Regions from separate parts of the Oceanobacillus sp. E9 genome, predicted to be linked through region 1. Evidence: predicted binding sites of a transcription regulator. Region 1 holds the regulator's gene; each other region holds the start of a gene.
What was found. The regulator LexA, encoded in region 1, represses DNA repair genes until DNA is damaged. The targets are predictions, from matches to a motif close to CGAACATATGTTCG.
Positions count from the first base shown of each region.

Region 2: recA (recombinase RecA) is a predicted target of LexA. The motif match lies at 1,271-1,284, and genes of this name have one in related genera.
Region 3: AQ616_RS09585 (YhjD family protein) is a predicted target of LexA. The motif match lies at 1,134-1,147, and genes of this name have one in related genera.

Region 1 is NZ_LSNA01000005.1:648,512-653,616, forward strand. Features, by position in the region: gene tkt (transketolase) at 1-1,788, opposite strand, end outside; gene AQ616_RS06950 (DUF896 domain-containing protein) at 1,872-2,105, opposite strand; gene AQ616_RS06955 (YneB family resolvase-like protein) at 2,191-2,829, opposite strand; gene lexA (transcriptional repressor LexA) at 3,114-3,737, shown strand; gene AQ616_RS06965 (hypothetical protein) at 3,894-4,154, shown strand; gene AQ616_RS06970 (manganese catalase) at 4,499-5,105, shown strand, end outside.
Region 2 is NZ_LSNA01000007.1:779,346-784,450, forward strand. Features, by position in the region: gene AQ616_RS13460 (competence/damage-inducible protein A) at 1-1,193, shown strand, start outside; gene recA (recombinase RecA) at 1,352-2,395, shown strand; gene rny (ribonuclease Y) at 2,716-4,278, shown strand; gene AQ616_RS13475 (TIGR00282 family metallophosphoesterase) at 4,531-5,105, shown strand, end outside.
Region 3 is NZ_LSNA01000007.1:529-5,633, reverse strand. Features, by position in the region: gene AQ616_RS09595 (FtsK/SpoIIIE domain-containing protein) at 1-625, opposite strand, end outside; gene AQ616_RS09590 (helix-turn-helix domain-containing protein) at 817-1,029, shown strand; gene AQ616_RS09585 (YhjD family protein) at 1,332-1,724, shown strand; gene AQ616_RS09580 (hypothetical protein) at 1,743-2,177, shown strand; gene AQ616_RS09575 (hypothetical protein) at 2,562-2,753, shown strand; gene AQ616_RS19620 (hypothetical protein) at 2,746-2,901, shown strand; gene AQ616_RS09570 (hypothetical protein) at 3,317-4,264, opposite strand; gene AQ616_RS09565 (hypothetical protein) at 4,286-4,918, opposite strand; gene AQ616_RS09560 (hypothetical protein) at 4,912-5,105, opposite strand, start outside.

The sequences.
Region 1 (5,105 bases):
ATCTTCTTGAGCTTCAAAACGATCCCATGAAGGCATGCTAACGACTTGAACATCGATACCTTTTTCTTTTAATGTTTCTTGCGCACGTACTGCCAATTGAACTTCTGAACCAGTAGCTAGTAATAATGCATCTGGAGTTTCTTTCTCAGATTTACTAATTACATAAGCCCCTTTTTTCACACCTTCGTACGCATTTTCCTTCGTACCTTCTAGTGTTGGAAGGTTTTGACGAGTAAGAACAAGCGCTGTTGGCTGATGTTCAGATTCAAGAGCTAATCTCCACGCAGCTTGTACTTCATTAGCATCCGCCGGACGAATAAGTGATAAGTTTGGAACTGCTCTTAATGATGCTAACTGTTCAATTGGTTCGTGAGTCGGCCCATCTTCACCAACTGCAATTGAATCATGAGTAAATACAAAATTCACAGGCATATTCATAATTGCTGCTAGTCGAATAGCAGGGCGAAGATAATCACTAAATACGAAGAACGTTCCAGCAAACACTTGTAACCCGCCATGCAAGGCCATACCATTTAACGCCGCTCCCATAGCATGTTCACGTACACCAAACCATACATTACGACCAGAATAATCTTCTTTTGTAAAGTCGCCTTCTTCATTAATTGTTGTTTTGTTTGAACCAGCTAAATCTGCACTTCCGCCAAAGAAGTTAGGTATTGCTTTAGCTACTGCATTTAGTACTTCACCAGAAGATGCACGAGTTGCAATACTGCTACCAGGCTCATATACCGGAAGTTCCTCTTCCCATCCTTCTGGAAGTTGACCATTAATTGCTAGATCAAATTGTTCTCCTAATTCAGGATAAGATTCTTTATATTCTTCAACAAGCTTGTTCCAAGCAGCTTCCTTCTTCTCTCCATCGTTTACGATTTTTTCTTGGAAATCAGCATATACTTCATCTGGTACATGGAATGATTCATGATTCCACTTATAAAATTCTTTTGTTAATATTATTTCATCTTCTCCTAATGGAGCACCGTGTGAAGCAGCAGAAGCTGATTTATTTGGAGAACCGTATCCTATAATAGTCTTCACTTCAATAAGTGTTGGTTGTTTCGTATTACTTTGCGCTTGTTTAATCGCTTCACGAATTGCGTTTACATCGTTTCCATCTTCCACTCGTAATACTTGCCAACCATAAGCTTCAAAACGTTTTTCTGTTTCCTCAGAGAAAGAACGGTCTAAATCTCCATCTAGAGATATATCATTAGAATCATAAAGTGCGATTAATTTACCTAATCCTAAGTGACCTGCTAAAGAAGCTGCTTCATGAGAAATCCCTTCCATTAAATCGCCGTCACTCACAAGGGCATACGTGTAATGATCTACTACAGAATATCTGTCTTTATTAAACGTTGCACCTAAATGCGCTTCTGCCATAGCCATACCTACAGACATCGCAATACCTTGTCCTAATGGTCCTGTAGTTGCTTCTACACCATCGGTATGATGTACTTCCGGATGTCCTGGAGTTTTTGAATCCCACTGACGAAATTCTTTTAGATCTTTAATAGATACATCATAACCGGAAAGATGCAATAAGCTGTATAATAGCATTGATCCGTGTCCCGCAGATAATACAAAGCGATCACGGTTAAACCATTTTGAGTTTTTTGGATGATGATTCATAAAATCTGTCCATAATGTGTACGCCATTGGTGCCGCACCCATTGGTAATCCTGGGTGTCCTGAGTTTGCATTCTCAATAGCATCAATGGATAACGTACGAATCGTATTTATTGATAATTGTTCTACATTGCCTGACATTTTGTCTACCCCTTTCAAAATAAAGCCTTTACTTCTTCATTCTATATTGAATTTATCATGACAACAAGCATGACCAATAGAATTTAATGTTTTTTGTTTCGGTCTTGGTAATCACGAAGCTTCTGGGGAGTAACGTCATTACCTTTTGGATCAATAACTGTCATTGTACTTAATTGGTTCTTAAAAGAGCTACGTACATTCTTTAAATACTCTTCACGAAGCTTCTTTTGTTCTGCTTTTTCTTCTGTTGTTAATCCTTCTTCTTTAGATTTTTTAGACAGAAAATTAATTCTCTCTAATTTATCTTTAGATAACATAGTGTCAACCTCCCCACTATTAAAAATGACAAAAAGACAGGATTTCATATCCTGCCTCTTATCGTACTCTACCTCGAATCCAGATTCAAGTATTTTGATATTCTTGATATCTACGGTGTACAGTAGCTTTTGAAACGTTATAATCTAAACCATTGAGCACCTTTGTAATTTCATTAAATGTTAACCCATTCTGCCGCAATCGAACAATTTCTTCAATGGGCACTTCCGTTCGATCTCTACCAGGAGACTGATTAATTTGTTTTAAATTTTTTTCAGGTCGATATCCTTCACGTACTGCTCTTCGCATTCCTCTTCTTATTTTCATATTTTGAATTTTTCTCTGATATTCTTCTACAATTCCAACAATTTGTAATACCATCGAATCGGCTTCATTCAGTACCAATTCACCTTCGTGAGCTACAGTATATATAGGGATATTTAGCTTAGCTAATTGATGAAAAAGTGCAATTTTTGTATTCCCTCTACCTAAACGAGTTTCATCTTGAATACATAAACAATCCGCTTCTTTACTTGAAAAATATTCGAGAAGTTGAAAGAGTCCTTCTCGTTCGATATCGTACCCGCTTGCCTGCTCTTCAATACAATCAATAACCGTAAAGTTTAGCTTGTTTGCTAATGATTGCAATTCCTCCCGTTGGCGTATAAGGGAAGACTCTTGTGTATGTTTATCCGTGCTGACTCGACAATATACTACTGCTTTCAATCCTAACTTCCTCCTGTTTAATTAACCGCTCGTTACCATAGAGAAATATAAAAAAGCGAGCGCTAAAGCAAATGCTATCACATAGAATGCATCGGTTCTAGTAATTTTCTTCAGCATAATTAAAAGCTCCTTTCATCCGTTTATCGAACAATTGTTCCTATTTGATTCAAAGTATATACCGAACATATGATCTTGTCAATAAAAATTAGAACGAGTGTTTGCTTATTTAATAGTAAAATGATAAACTATCATTAATAAAAACCTATGCTAGAGGTGAACGTTTGATGACGAAACTATCAAAAAGACAACAAATGATTTTTGACTTTATTAAAAGCGAAGTAAAGTTAAAAGGATATCCACCATCAGTTCGAGAAATTGCTGTAGCAGTTGGACTCGCTTCCAGCTCAACTGTTCACGGGCATTTAGAAAGGTTAGAAAACAAAGGATACATACGAAGAGATCCTACTAAGCCAAGAGCAATTGAAATTATTGATCCAGAAATGGAACAACAGCTTCCAAAAGACGAAGCACGTTATGCACCTGTAATTGGTAAAGTTACTGCAGGGATACCAATTACAGCGGTTGAAAATATCGAAGAATTTGTTCCAATTCCAAGTTCGAGTGCCGGTCCAGACGATAATGTATTTGTACTTATAATTGATGGTGAAAGTATGATTGAGGCAGGCATTTTAGATGGAGACATGGTAATTGTTAAACAACAAAACACAGCATTAAATGGAGAGATTGTTGTAGCAATGACTGAGGAAAATGAAGCAACAGTAAAACGATTTTTTAAAGAAGAAAAACGTATACGACTACAACCGGAAAACGCTACAATGGAACCTTTATTTTATGAGAATGTAACAGTTCTTGGAAAAGTGATTGGTCTATATCGAAATATTTTCTAATAAAAAGAGTTTGGCTTTCTATAGCTAAACTCTTTTTATATCGATAGAATTTATCTGTCTGCATAGTTTGTACATAAATCTAGAATTACACTAATATTATAATATTAAGAAATGAACTAATATTATAATATTAAGAAATGAAAGGAGAGAAATGAAATGTCAGATAAATTCTATCAACGACGAAGTTTTTATATTCCAACTGCCCTTATAGCAATGGTTCTAGGGATATATTATCTAACTAAGTATGTAGATTTTTTAACATTACCTTTCTTATGTATAATCTTAATCATCGTTACTACGTTAGAAGTAATCGAAACTAAAAAAATTAAGTCAAAAGAAAATATTCTAAAATTAGGATCTGCCGGATTATTAATCGCTTTGGCTACATGGTACCAAATCACCGTATTCATTCTATGAATTTATTAAATAACTAATAATATAAGTAAGTTAGATTACTGTAATAACTATATAAAAACTATTTTTAATTACCGCAAGTTATTAATATCTCCCTCTAAAAATCAGAAACAATGGTAATAAAACACATTTAGCTCAGTAATTCTATTTTATAATTCCCACACTAAACGTCTAGTAAACTGGACTACCGGTATCAACATTCAAATTATTTTCAAAGAGATATTTTAATCTTATACAACTTCTCCTTATACTTAAAATTTATTGTGTAACAATGTGTTTAGTATAGAATATTAGACTTTTTATCTGCATATACTTAATTGTTTATTATATGGAGGGAGGAATAAGCATTGTTTTATCATTTTAAAGAATTGCAATTCGAGGCAAAACCAAGTAGGCCTGATCCCGTATTTGCTAGAAAATTACAAGAGGTACTTGGTGGACAGTATGGAGAAATTAGTGTAATGATGCAATATTTATTCCAGGGATTTAACAGTAGAGCAGAGCCTAAATATCGTGATTTGTTATTTGATATTGGAACAGAAGAAATTGGTCATGTAGAAATGTTAGCTACAATGATAGCTAGGTTATTAAACGATGCACCATTTGAGACGCAGCAGAATGCTTATGACACAGATCCTGCTCTAGCAGCTATATTAGGGGGTTCTAACCCACAACATGCGATTGTTAGTGGACTTGGAGCAATGCCAGCAGATAGCAATGGAAATCGATGGACTGCAAATTTCATCATTTCCAGCGGGAATTTATTAGCGGACTTTCGTGCTAACCTTACTGCGGAGTCACAAGGAAGATTACAAGTCACTCGCTTATATAATATGACCGATGATCCAGGTGTAAGAGATATGTTATCTTTTCTTATTGCAAGAGATACATATCATCAAAATCAGTGGTTTGCTGCGATACGAGAGCTCGAAGAACGTGAGAATGATATCGTGG
Region 2 (5,105 bases), on a different contig from region 1:
ATGCACAATGGTTATCCGAAAAATTAGCTTCTTATGGTATTAATATATACAATCACACAGTAGTAGGAGATAATCTAGGACGAGTTGAGCAGGCTTTCGAGCTTGCTCAATCGCGTTCTGATATTGTCATTGTTACAGGTGGGCTTGGACCGACTGCGGATGACCTTACTCGTGAAGGATTCCAACAGATGACAGGATTAGCATTAGTTGAAGATCAAAAAAGCATGGAAAAAATAGAGACATTCTTTCAAAAACGCGGACAAACGATGACACCAAATAACCGAAAACAGGCTCGTGTATTTGAAGGGTCTACAGTATTAACAAATAACGCAGGAATGGCACCTGGAATGTACGTTCATTATCAATCTTGCCATTGGTTCTTTTTACCGGGAGTGCCTCGTGAGATGAAACATATTTCGCAAGAGGAACTATTTCCATTTTTAGAGACATTAACTGGTAAACAACGAATTATACAATCCGTTGCCCTAAAATTTAGTGGTATCGGTGAATCAGCATTAGAGCATGCATTATCAGACTTAATTGAAAAGCAAACTAATCCAACCATTGCTCCACTTGCACAAGATCAAGCCGTTGTCATTCGTCTAACTGCAAGTGGAGAAACAAAACAAGAAGCAGTAGAAATGTTAGAACAAACAAAAACACTAATTTTAGCAAGAATTGGAGAGTTTTGTTTTGGTGAGGATGATGAGTCAATAGAAGAGGTAGTTGTTCAACAACTAAAACATTTAGGTTATTCAATTAGTGCAGCAGAAAGTATTACCGGCGGAATGTTTTCTCAAAAAATTGTATCTGTGTCTGGAGCTTCGAATGTGTTTGCAGGTAGTTATATAACTTACCAGACCCGTATCAAAAAAGAAGTGTTAGAAATTCCTAGTGAAACTATAGATTCTCATGGTGTGGTTAGCCATGCATGTTCAGATATAATGGCATCAAATGTTTCTCGAAAAATGCAAACAAATTTAGGGATTTCATTTACTGGAATAGCAGGACCGAATGAACAAGAAGGGAAACCAGTCGGTACAGTCTATATCTCACTAGTAGATGATGATGAAGTGGTTGTTTCTAAAAAATTTAACTTTACTGGAAATAGAAATCATATACGGGATAGAGCTTGTTTAAAAGGATTTGAAATTATATATCAATATTTAAAAAATAAAAGTATTAAGAGTTAATAGTAGAAATCTATATTTACTAAACTATTTTTATAGCTTTTTTCTATATTTGATTATAAATAGATTATTAAAAAATAAGAACATCCATTCGTTTTTTTCTTGTTAAATACATAAAAACATTGTATGATAGATACAGATATGTGAAGGAGGTAGTTTCTTTGAGTGATAGAAAACAAGCGTTAGATATGGCTTTAAGACAAATAGAGAAGCAATTTGGTAAAGGTTCCATTATGAAAATGGGGGAAAATGAAATTCCAAAAATCGCTACTATCCCGAGTGGATCATTAGCATTAGATGTTGCCTTAGGTATCGGTGGTTATCCTCGTGGTCGTGTAGTCGAAATATATGGTCCGGAGTCCTCAGGTAAAACAACCGTTGCACTTCACGCTATTGCTGAAGCACAAAAACAAGGTGGACAAGCGGCATTTATAGATGCAGAGCATGCTCTTGATCCAGTATATGCGAAAGCTTTGGGTGTAAATATTGATGAATTACTATTATCTCAACCAGATACAGGAGAACAAGCTCTAGAAATTGCAGAGGCACTTGTTCGAAGTGGAGCTGTAGATATTATCGTAGTTGACTCTGTAGCTGCGCTTGTACCAAAAGCTGAAATTGAAGGTGAAATGGGAGATTCTCATGTCGGTTTACAAGCACGTTTAATGTCACAAGCTTTACGTAAATTATCTGGAGCGATAAATAAGTCAAAAACAACGGCAATATTTATTAACCAAATCCGGGAAAAAGTCGGTGTTATGTTCGGAAATCCAGAAACAACACCTGGTGGTAGAGCATTAAAATTCTATTCTTCAGTACGTTTAGAAGTAAGAAGAGCAGAAACATTGAAGCTTGGTAATGATGCGGTAGGAAATAAAGCACGAATTAAAGTTGTGAAAAATAAAGTTGCCCCACCGTTTAAACAAGCTGAAGTGGATATTATGTACGGAAAAGGGATTTCTAAAGAGGGAGAAGTGTTAGATATTGGTTCTGATCTAGATATCGTTGTGAAAAGCGGTGCTTGGTATTCCTATAATAATGATCGTCTAGGACAAGGCCGTGAAAATGCAAAACAATATCTAAAAGAAAATGAAGAAGTATTAACTGAAATCCATCAGTCTATTCGTCAGCATTATGAGCTAGATAAAGTGGATGAAGATAAGACGGAAGAAGAACCTTCTCAAGAGAGTCTTGATTTAAAATAAACATAGTCCGGCTTGTATAAAACTCTAAGATCATAAACAAATGGTCTTAGGGTTTTTTTATAAAATTTGTGTGCTGTGGATAACGGGCGTTTGCGTCTTTGTTCTATATTTGTGATTTCTTTGATTTCAATATTCAGAAGAGCTTGGCAACATGGATATTATTTCCGGCGATTCCTTGACATTCAACCAATTGAGAATTAATATTAGAAGTGTATAATTTTATAATATCCATTATGAAATTAATATTTGATGCATTTAGAAAATGTTACATGCCGACACATATGAAATGTACAATTTTATAGGCAATAGGAGGTGAAATCATGGACATCGTTATCGTCGTCATCTCCATTTTGCTTGCTCTGATCGTCGGTATTGTTGTTGGTTATCTGGTACGCAGATCTATTGCAGAAGCAAAGATCTCTAGTGCGGAGAGACTTGCAAAGCAAATTGTCGAAGAAGCACACAGAAATGCAGATGCCGCCAAGAAAGAAGCGCTTCTTGAAGCAAAAGATGAAAATCATAAATTCCGTCAACAAGCGGAGGATGAAATAAGAGAGCGCCGTATGGAAGCTCAGAAGCAAGAAAATCGTCTGATGCAAAAAGAAGAGAATCTGGACCGAAAAGGTGAAACCTTAGACAAACGTGAGTCGAGTTTAGAGAGTAAAGAACAATCTCTAACCGAACAACAACAACAAATTGAAGAAATGAAAAGCAAAGTGGAAGCTATGAAAGACGAGCAGCAAACTGAGCTTGAGCGCATTTCAGGATATACTTCTGAACAGGCGAAACAGATTATTTTAGAGCGTATCGAAAAAGAGGTACAGCACGAATCAGCAGTAATGATTAAAGAGTCTGAAACACGTGCAAAAGAGGAAGCTGATAAAAAAGCCAAAAACATTTTATCTCTTGCCTTACAGCGATGTGCTGCAGACCATGTTGCTGAGACAACGGTTTCTGTTGTTAATTTGCCGAATGATGAAATGAAAGGTCGTATCATTGGTCGTGAAGGTAGAAACATACGAACTCTAGAAACCTTAACTGGAATTGATTTAATTATAGATGATACTCCAGAAGCAGTTATACTCTCCGGTTTCGATCCAATTCGACGTGAAATTGCTCGTATGGCATTAGAGAAGCTCGTGCAAGATGGTAGAATACACCCAGCACGTATCGAAGAAATGGTTGAGAAATCTAGACGCGAAGTGGACGAATATATTCGAGAAGTAGGTGAGGAAACTACTTTTGAAGTAGGAGTTCACGGCTTGCATCCGGATTTAGTGAAAATCTTAGGTCGTCTAAAATATCGTACAAGCTATGGTCAGAACGGACTGAAGCACTCAGCGGAAGTTGCTTACTTGTCAGGATTGTTAGCGGCTGAGCTAGGAGAAGATGTGACATTAGCTAGAAGAGCTGGTCTACTACATGATATAGGTAAAGCTATCGACCATGAAGTAGAAGGAAGTCATGTTGAAATCGGTAAAGAGCTAGCAATGAAGTATAATGAACACGAAGTCGTGATTAATTCAATTGCTTCCCACCATGGAGATGAAGAAGCGACATCAATTATTGCAGTATTGGTTGCTGCTGCAGACGCATTATCTGCAGCGAGACCTGGTGCTAGAAGTGAAACGCTGGAAAATTACATTAAACGACTAGAAAAACTCGAAGAAATCTCAGAATCCTTTGATGGCGTTGAAAAATCATTTGCTATTCAAGCGGGTAGAGAAATTCGTATCATGGTTAGACCTGATGAAATTGACGATATTGAATCTGTGCGCATCGCACGTGATATTCGTAAGCGAATTGAAGGCGAACTTGACTATCCTGGACATATAAAAGTTACTGTAATAAGGGAAACAAGAGCAGTTGAATACGCGAAATAAAAGCAGCGGCTGGAATATATTCTGCCACTGTAAGAAGAATTCCGGTTATCCATTAGATAACCGGAATTTTTTAATCATATCTGATTAGTACAAAATGGTTATTATTTCATATACTACATAAGTTTAATGGAGTAAGCATAGCTTTACTTGTATTTGATTATTCTTGTACATCTAATTACCGAATTGTTTTTGACAATCGCTATTAGGTGTGAAAAACTAAATATATATATTGTAGATAGGATGATTGTTAGAATGAAAATTTTATTTATAGGTGATGTTGTTGGATCACCTGGTAGAGATATGGTATTTGAGTATCTACCTAAACTAAAGGATAAATATAAACCCCACATGACAATTATAAATGGGGAGAATGCTGCCGCTGGTAAGGGAATTACAGAAAAAATTTATAAACAATTTCTTGAAGCTGGTGCTCAAGTTATAACAATGGGAAATCATACGTGGGATAAGAAAGAAATCTTTGAGTTTATTGATGATGCTCATAATATGATTCGTCCAGCAAATTTTCCAGATAGTAATCCTGGTAAAGGAATTGTCTACTCAAATTTTAACGGTAAAGAGATTGCGATAATTAATTTACAAGGAAGAGCCTTTCTACCGCCTGTAGATGATCCTTTTAAAAAAGCAGACGAACTTATTGAAGAAGCAAAGAAGAGAACAGATGTTATATTCGTTGATTTTCATGGAGAAGCAACGAGTGAAAAACAAGCAATGGGTTGGTATCTAAATGGCAGGGTATCGGCGGTTGTTGGGACACATACCCATACACAAACTGCTGATGAACGAATATTGCCAGGCGGTACCGCATA
Region 3 (5,105 bases), on a different contig from region 1:
CAATATCTACTGATAAGTCCTTTAATAAGTCATAGGCTTGTAATGGACTACTCGCCACCTTTTTGACTTGCTTGTAATTATGCTGACTAAATTCCAATCCTCCTTTTAGATCAATAATGTAAAACTCCACATCATCAGGATTAGAATAAATCAAATGAGATAAAATCAGTTTTAACAATACAGTTTTACCCTGTCTAGTCATCCCTGCTATAGTCATGTGTGGTATCTTATCAAAATCATGCATTACTGGACCATCTAATGATTGACCAATAGGTAAAGTCCACCCATCTGATTTCAACCAATTGTAAGCAATATTAGTTGGTATTCGATTCTTATATACTTTAATGTGCAGCTTAGTCTTAGCAAATGTTATTTTAACTGGTTTATTTAATACCTTTTCAAGTACCTGTAATTTATCATCGTCCACAAGTCCATGCGGTACATGGTAGCTATATAAAGTGTAGTCATCAGTACGATGTGTTTTAAAATGCTTCGGTTCATAGTCTTTTGTTTTATAGTTTAAATTGCGGAATGTATGCTTAATTTTATCTTTATCTGATTTGTTCCATTTTGTAGCTGCATAAAGAGTAAAAGCAGACAAACACCCTCCTATAAGTAATTCCATATTCGCACCCCCTATTCGTACGTATATACGCTTTGGTGTTCGTAGTGTTACCTATTCGTGCGTATATTCGTTTGTTGATATATCTATATGTATCAGTTCTAAAAATGATTCCATTTTTGTGTCATAAAAATAAAACTAATATGGTGAAGGAAATGAAATAATAATGGAGAATTATATACATAGGTGATGATATGAAAATAAGAAGTAACATTGATTACTGGATAGATAAAAGTGGGTATAAGAAAAAGTGGATTGCAGGTAAATTAGGAGTAAGTCAAAATGCTTTATCTAGATGGATTAACAATCGAGGAATGCCTTCAGTAGAAAAACTCTTTATGTTAGCTAAAGTGTTAAACTGTAAAGTAGACGACCTATACACTTATGAGGATGATATTGAAGTATAAAAAAAGACCCCGTTGCAATAACGGGGCGTATTCACATCTAATCTACAAAAGGGGTAGTAGTTAGCTTGTATAATATTTATACTACAATATATCTCGACAAAAAGCAAACATTTGTTCTAATATTATGTTATGTTTAATTATGAAGTTATCATATAGATATCGTATTATATTTTTAAACTTATGAAGATAATTAATGGAGGTATATAGTTATGGAAGGTTCATGGATTGTTATTGCAATCGCGGTTGCAGTAGCACTAGGATTATTTGATTCAAAGAAAAAGAAAAAAGATGATGGTGATTAAATGAATGATCTTGTACTAAAATACATATGTATGCCATTAGCGATTAACACACTGAAACACAACGAAAAATTATACGATCAAGATAAATTTAAAATCGTACCTCCTTATTTAGATTTGCATGAATCATTAATTAAAGCCATTGAAAAAGATTTCCGACAACTGAAAAGCGATATGTATAGTAAATACCATTTAGATATACGAAAAGTATCAAATAATACTTACACTATTAATAAGGAAGAAAGAGAATTTTCATCAGAAGAATTAAGAGAAGGAACAAAAAATGTTATTCAGTCTTATATGTATGGAGAAAATATGATTGAGATTGAACATAAGGATATATCTTTAGAAACGAGGTATATACCACCAGATGTGGATAGAGAGGATAATAGATAAACAAAGAGGTGAAAAAACTTGGATTTTTTGAATGCAGTGTTACCTTTAATTGGGGTTGTGGTAGGTGGTATAATTACTTATCTTACACAAACTAAACATCATAAGGACAATGAGTTGAAGAAAGAAAGGTCAGATAAATTAAGAGCATATAATGAAATTTTGCGTTTAGAAGCATATTCACCTCTTATATATCCGACACATCATTATGAACAGAAAGAATTTGCTTGGAAATTATATGAGAAAAACTCAAGAAACATTCTATTTAAGAATTTACATTTATTTGATGAAGAGATTATAAAAAGAGTCTTAAAGATAGATGGGATTTTTCAAAAAATTGAGGCAGTTGGAATTGATGAAGATGAATTAGATAGTGTAATTTTATTTGACAATTACAATGAAATAATTAAATACATAATTAAAGATTATGAGAATCTTATAAAAAGCCCCGATTAAGTGGGGTTTTTTTAATGAAAAAAGTTGATAATTATTAAAATATGCTTGCAATTATATACTATCGATAGTATAATTAAAGTATAGAGAGGAGGGAGGAAGTGTTAGAAGGTCTTACTAAAACAATAGAAGCGATAGCAACGTTAATCACGGCTACCGCTTCACTTATTACAGCATTAGTTGCCTATAAAATATCCAAAAAGGATAAAGAATAGGTAACGAAAACAGTAAGGAGCCACTAACTCCTTACTGTTACTATAACAGTTTAGAAAGGGGTTTTCAATATGGCGTTCATATTAGCACTATCCTCTTTTATCATTTCTTTATGTGTATTATTTATAGTTTTAAAAAAGAGAAAATAAATAAATGACCTTCTAACATGATTTTATGGATAAAAATAATCAGACGAAAGCCAATAAAAAATGGCAAGAGAAGAACAGAGAGCACACAAGGTATTTAAGAAACCGATCAACTGCACGAAATTTCATTAAAAAACAAGCAACATTAGAAGATATTGAAGAACTTGAAATACTTTTAGAAGAACGACAATATAATCTCAAGGAGGATAACGATGAATAAATATTATGTAATGTACAATTCAAATGATGCTATTTGGTGCTGGGAAAAAGAAGCTTTTGAAAAAATGACTATGGGATGGAAATTGCATGCTATTGCTCACAGTGAAGAACAGGCGAATGAACTAACAGAGGAAGCTTGTTATTTGTAAAATACTTGGATAACATCTTAATAAAAAAGTCCCACTAAAAATAGTGGGAAGAAAAAAGAATTTTTAGAAATAAACACCATAGGTACATTGTATCTATATCTTTTTCTATTTTCAATGGTTTTAATATTTTTAAGTCAATAAAATTGTATGTGGCTTAGCCGAAGCTAAGCGTTAAATAATTTCCCAAGACCCTTAGATAAAAATCCCCTAGTGAAAATATCACTAGGGAACCACGTTGTGAGTTAACCCATCCACAAGTTAACTCTTAATAACATGTTACTGTATATTGTGTTCTTATGTAAAGACATTTGATAATATGTAAAGATAAAATGAAGAAACCTGCATCACGGTAACCAGTAAGGCTAGTTATGGACATAATGGTAGTCCACGTGGATGCAGGGTTTACTCTTCATTATTAATCTTCTCTCTCCAATTGTAAAGATATGTCTGTCAATTTCTCTTCAACTCTATCTTGTATCTCAGCACCAATACCTGCAATAAAATTCAATTGATGATCAACCCCCCATGTCTCATCCTCTAAATGATTATTATAAGCTTTCTTAACACTAGGAAATATTTCTAAGACAAATAACAAAAGTAAACTGGCTTTCTTTATAGTCTCGTCTGCTTCAAAGAAATACTTACCTATATGACTTTCAATGTTAAATTTAAAAGTACCACTTAATGTTAATTCAACTTCTAAGTTTTCATCATCAATCTTGAAATCTGGGGTTAATGATTTCAAGCTATCGTTATTAAATAGGAATGCTAGCGTCACAAGGATTTTTGAAATTCTACTTCCTTTCCCCCACATATCATTAACTGAATCTCTTGTAGATCCACTATAGCCGGTTAGCGCATCTACAAAAATATTAGTTTTGTGGTGTAACTCCTTGCCATTAAAATTCATGTATCTTTGAAAAACCCAATAAAAGAAATCTTCATTTATTTCTAAATCATCATTGGTAATATCGTTATTTTTAGTGCAATTTGTTGCTGCTCTTAGAGCGGTTAAAGTATTTCTACTGTTACCTCTCAAAACTAAAAATCTTACTTTACCCATAAATTCATATACGTAAAATGTTATATCAGTTAATTTAATACGTTTATCTCTTTGTGGGTTATTAGCTTCCTTTGAATATACTTTCTCTCTTCTATACTGCACTTCTACAAATCTGATATTTTTATTGTTAAATTCATAAATGTAATTTTCATCTTCTTTAACATCGATTAAAAATTCAAGATTATCACCATCAAATGGATCAGTTTCAATGTTAGCCCAACTTTTATATGTTTTATATGTATTAATTACTTCCAAAAAATTTTGTTCTTTATTTAGATCCCATATTGAAAAAGTTTCCATTACCCATATCCCCTTTTAAAATTACATTATACTAATTTTATAATCTTTGAAATTACTATGTGTATTCATTTTATTCCAAATAGTATTATTCACTATTCTCCCTTGTAACCGCCCGCTCTTACTACTAATTATGCTAGGAGCAATTTTTAAGTTTAAATCATATGTTCCATCATCTATTATATTGGGATTTACTAGATAATTAGGATTAATACTTATTTGGTTCTTATCCTTATCATTGTATATTGCATCTGCAACATCCTGATCATATTCTATCTCAAGAGTTATCCATTTAGGGTAATTAATTAAGAGCGTATTAGGAAATTCTTTTCTAATTTTTTGGTTATTAATTGAAATCTTACACTGTACAGAAATAACATTTTCTGCCTCTTGTTTATTTAAAACGATTTCATTTTGACCTTTTTTATCGCAAATATTAATTTCGTAACATATATTAGGAGTTAATTTAGACTGAAAAATATCGTATATAATATAGAATAACGAAGTATTAAATGCTAAATCGATAGCCCATTTTATATTTTCATCGTAGATGTTATCAAATGGTTCTAACCAATTTGTAATTCTAAATAAGTAAAAAGAAAAAACTGCTGCAACAAAAGGGAGTAAATATTTGACTATTTTACTAATTATTACCATATTATTCTCGATAATATTAAGTCTTTAATTCTTTTCATTTCATCTAACTCCCCTATAATTACACCATTATTATATAACTCAACCTTTTGCCTTTTTTCTTTGTCAAAAATCACAATAGACTTTATATCTATACTTTCACTATTAGCAAATCTTTCTAATTCTTTACCAAGTAAATTGATAAAAATTC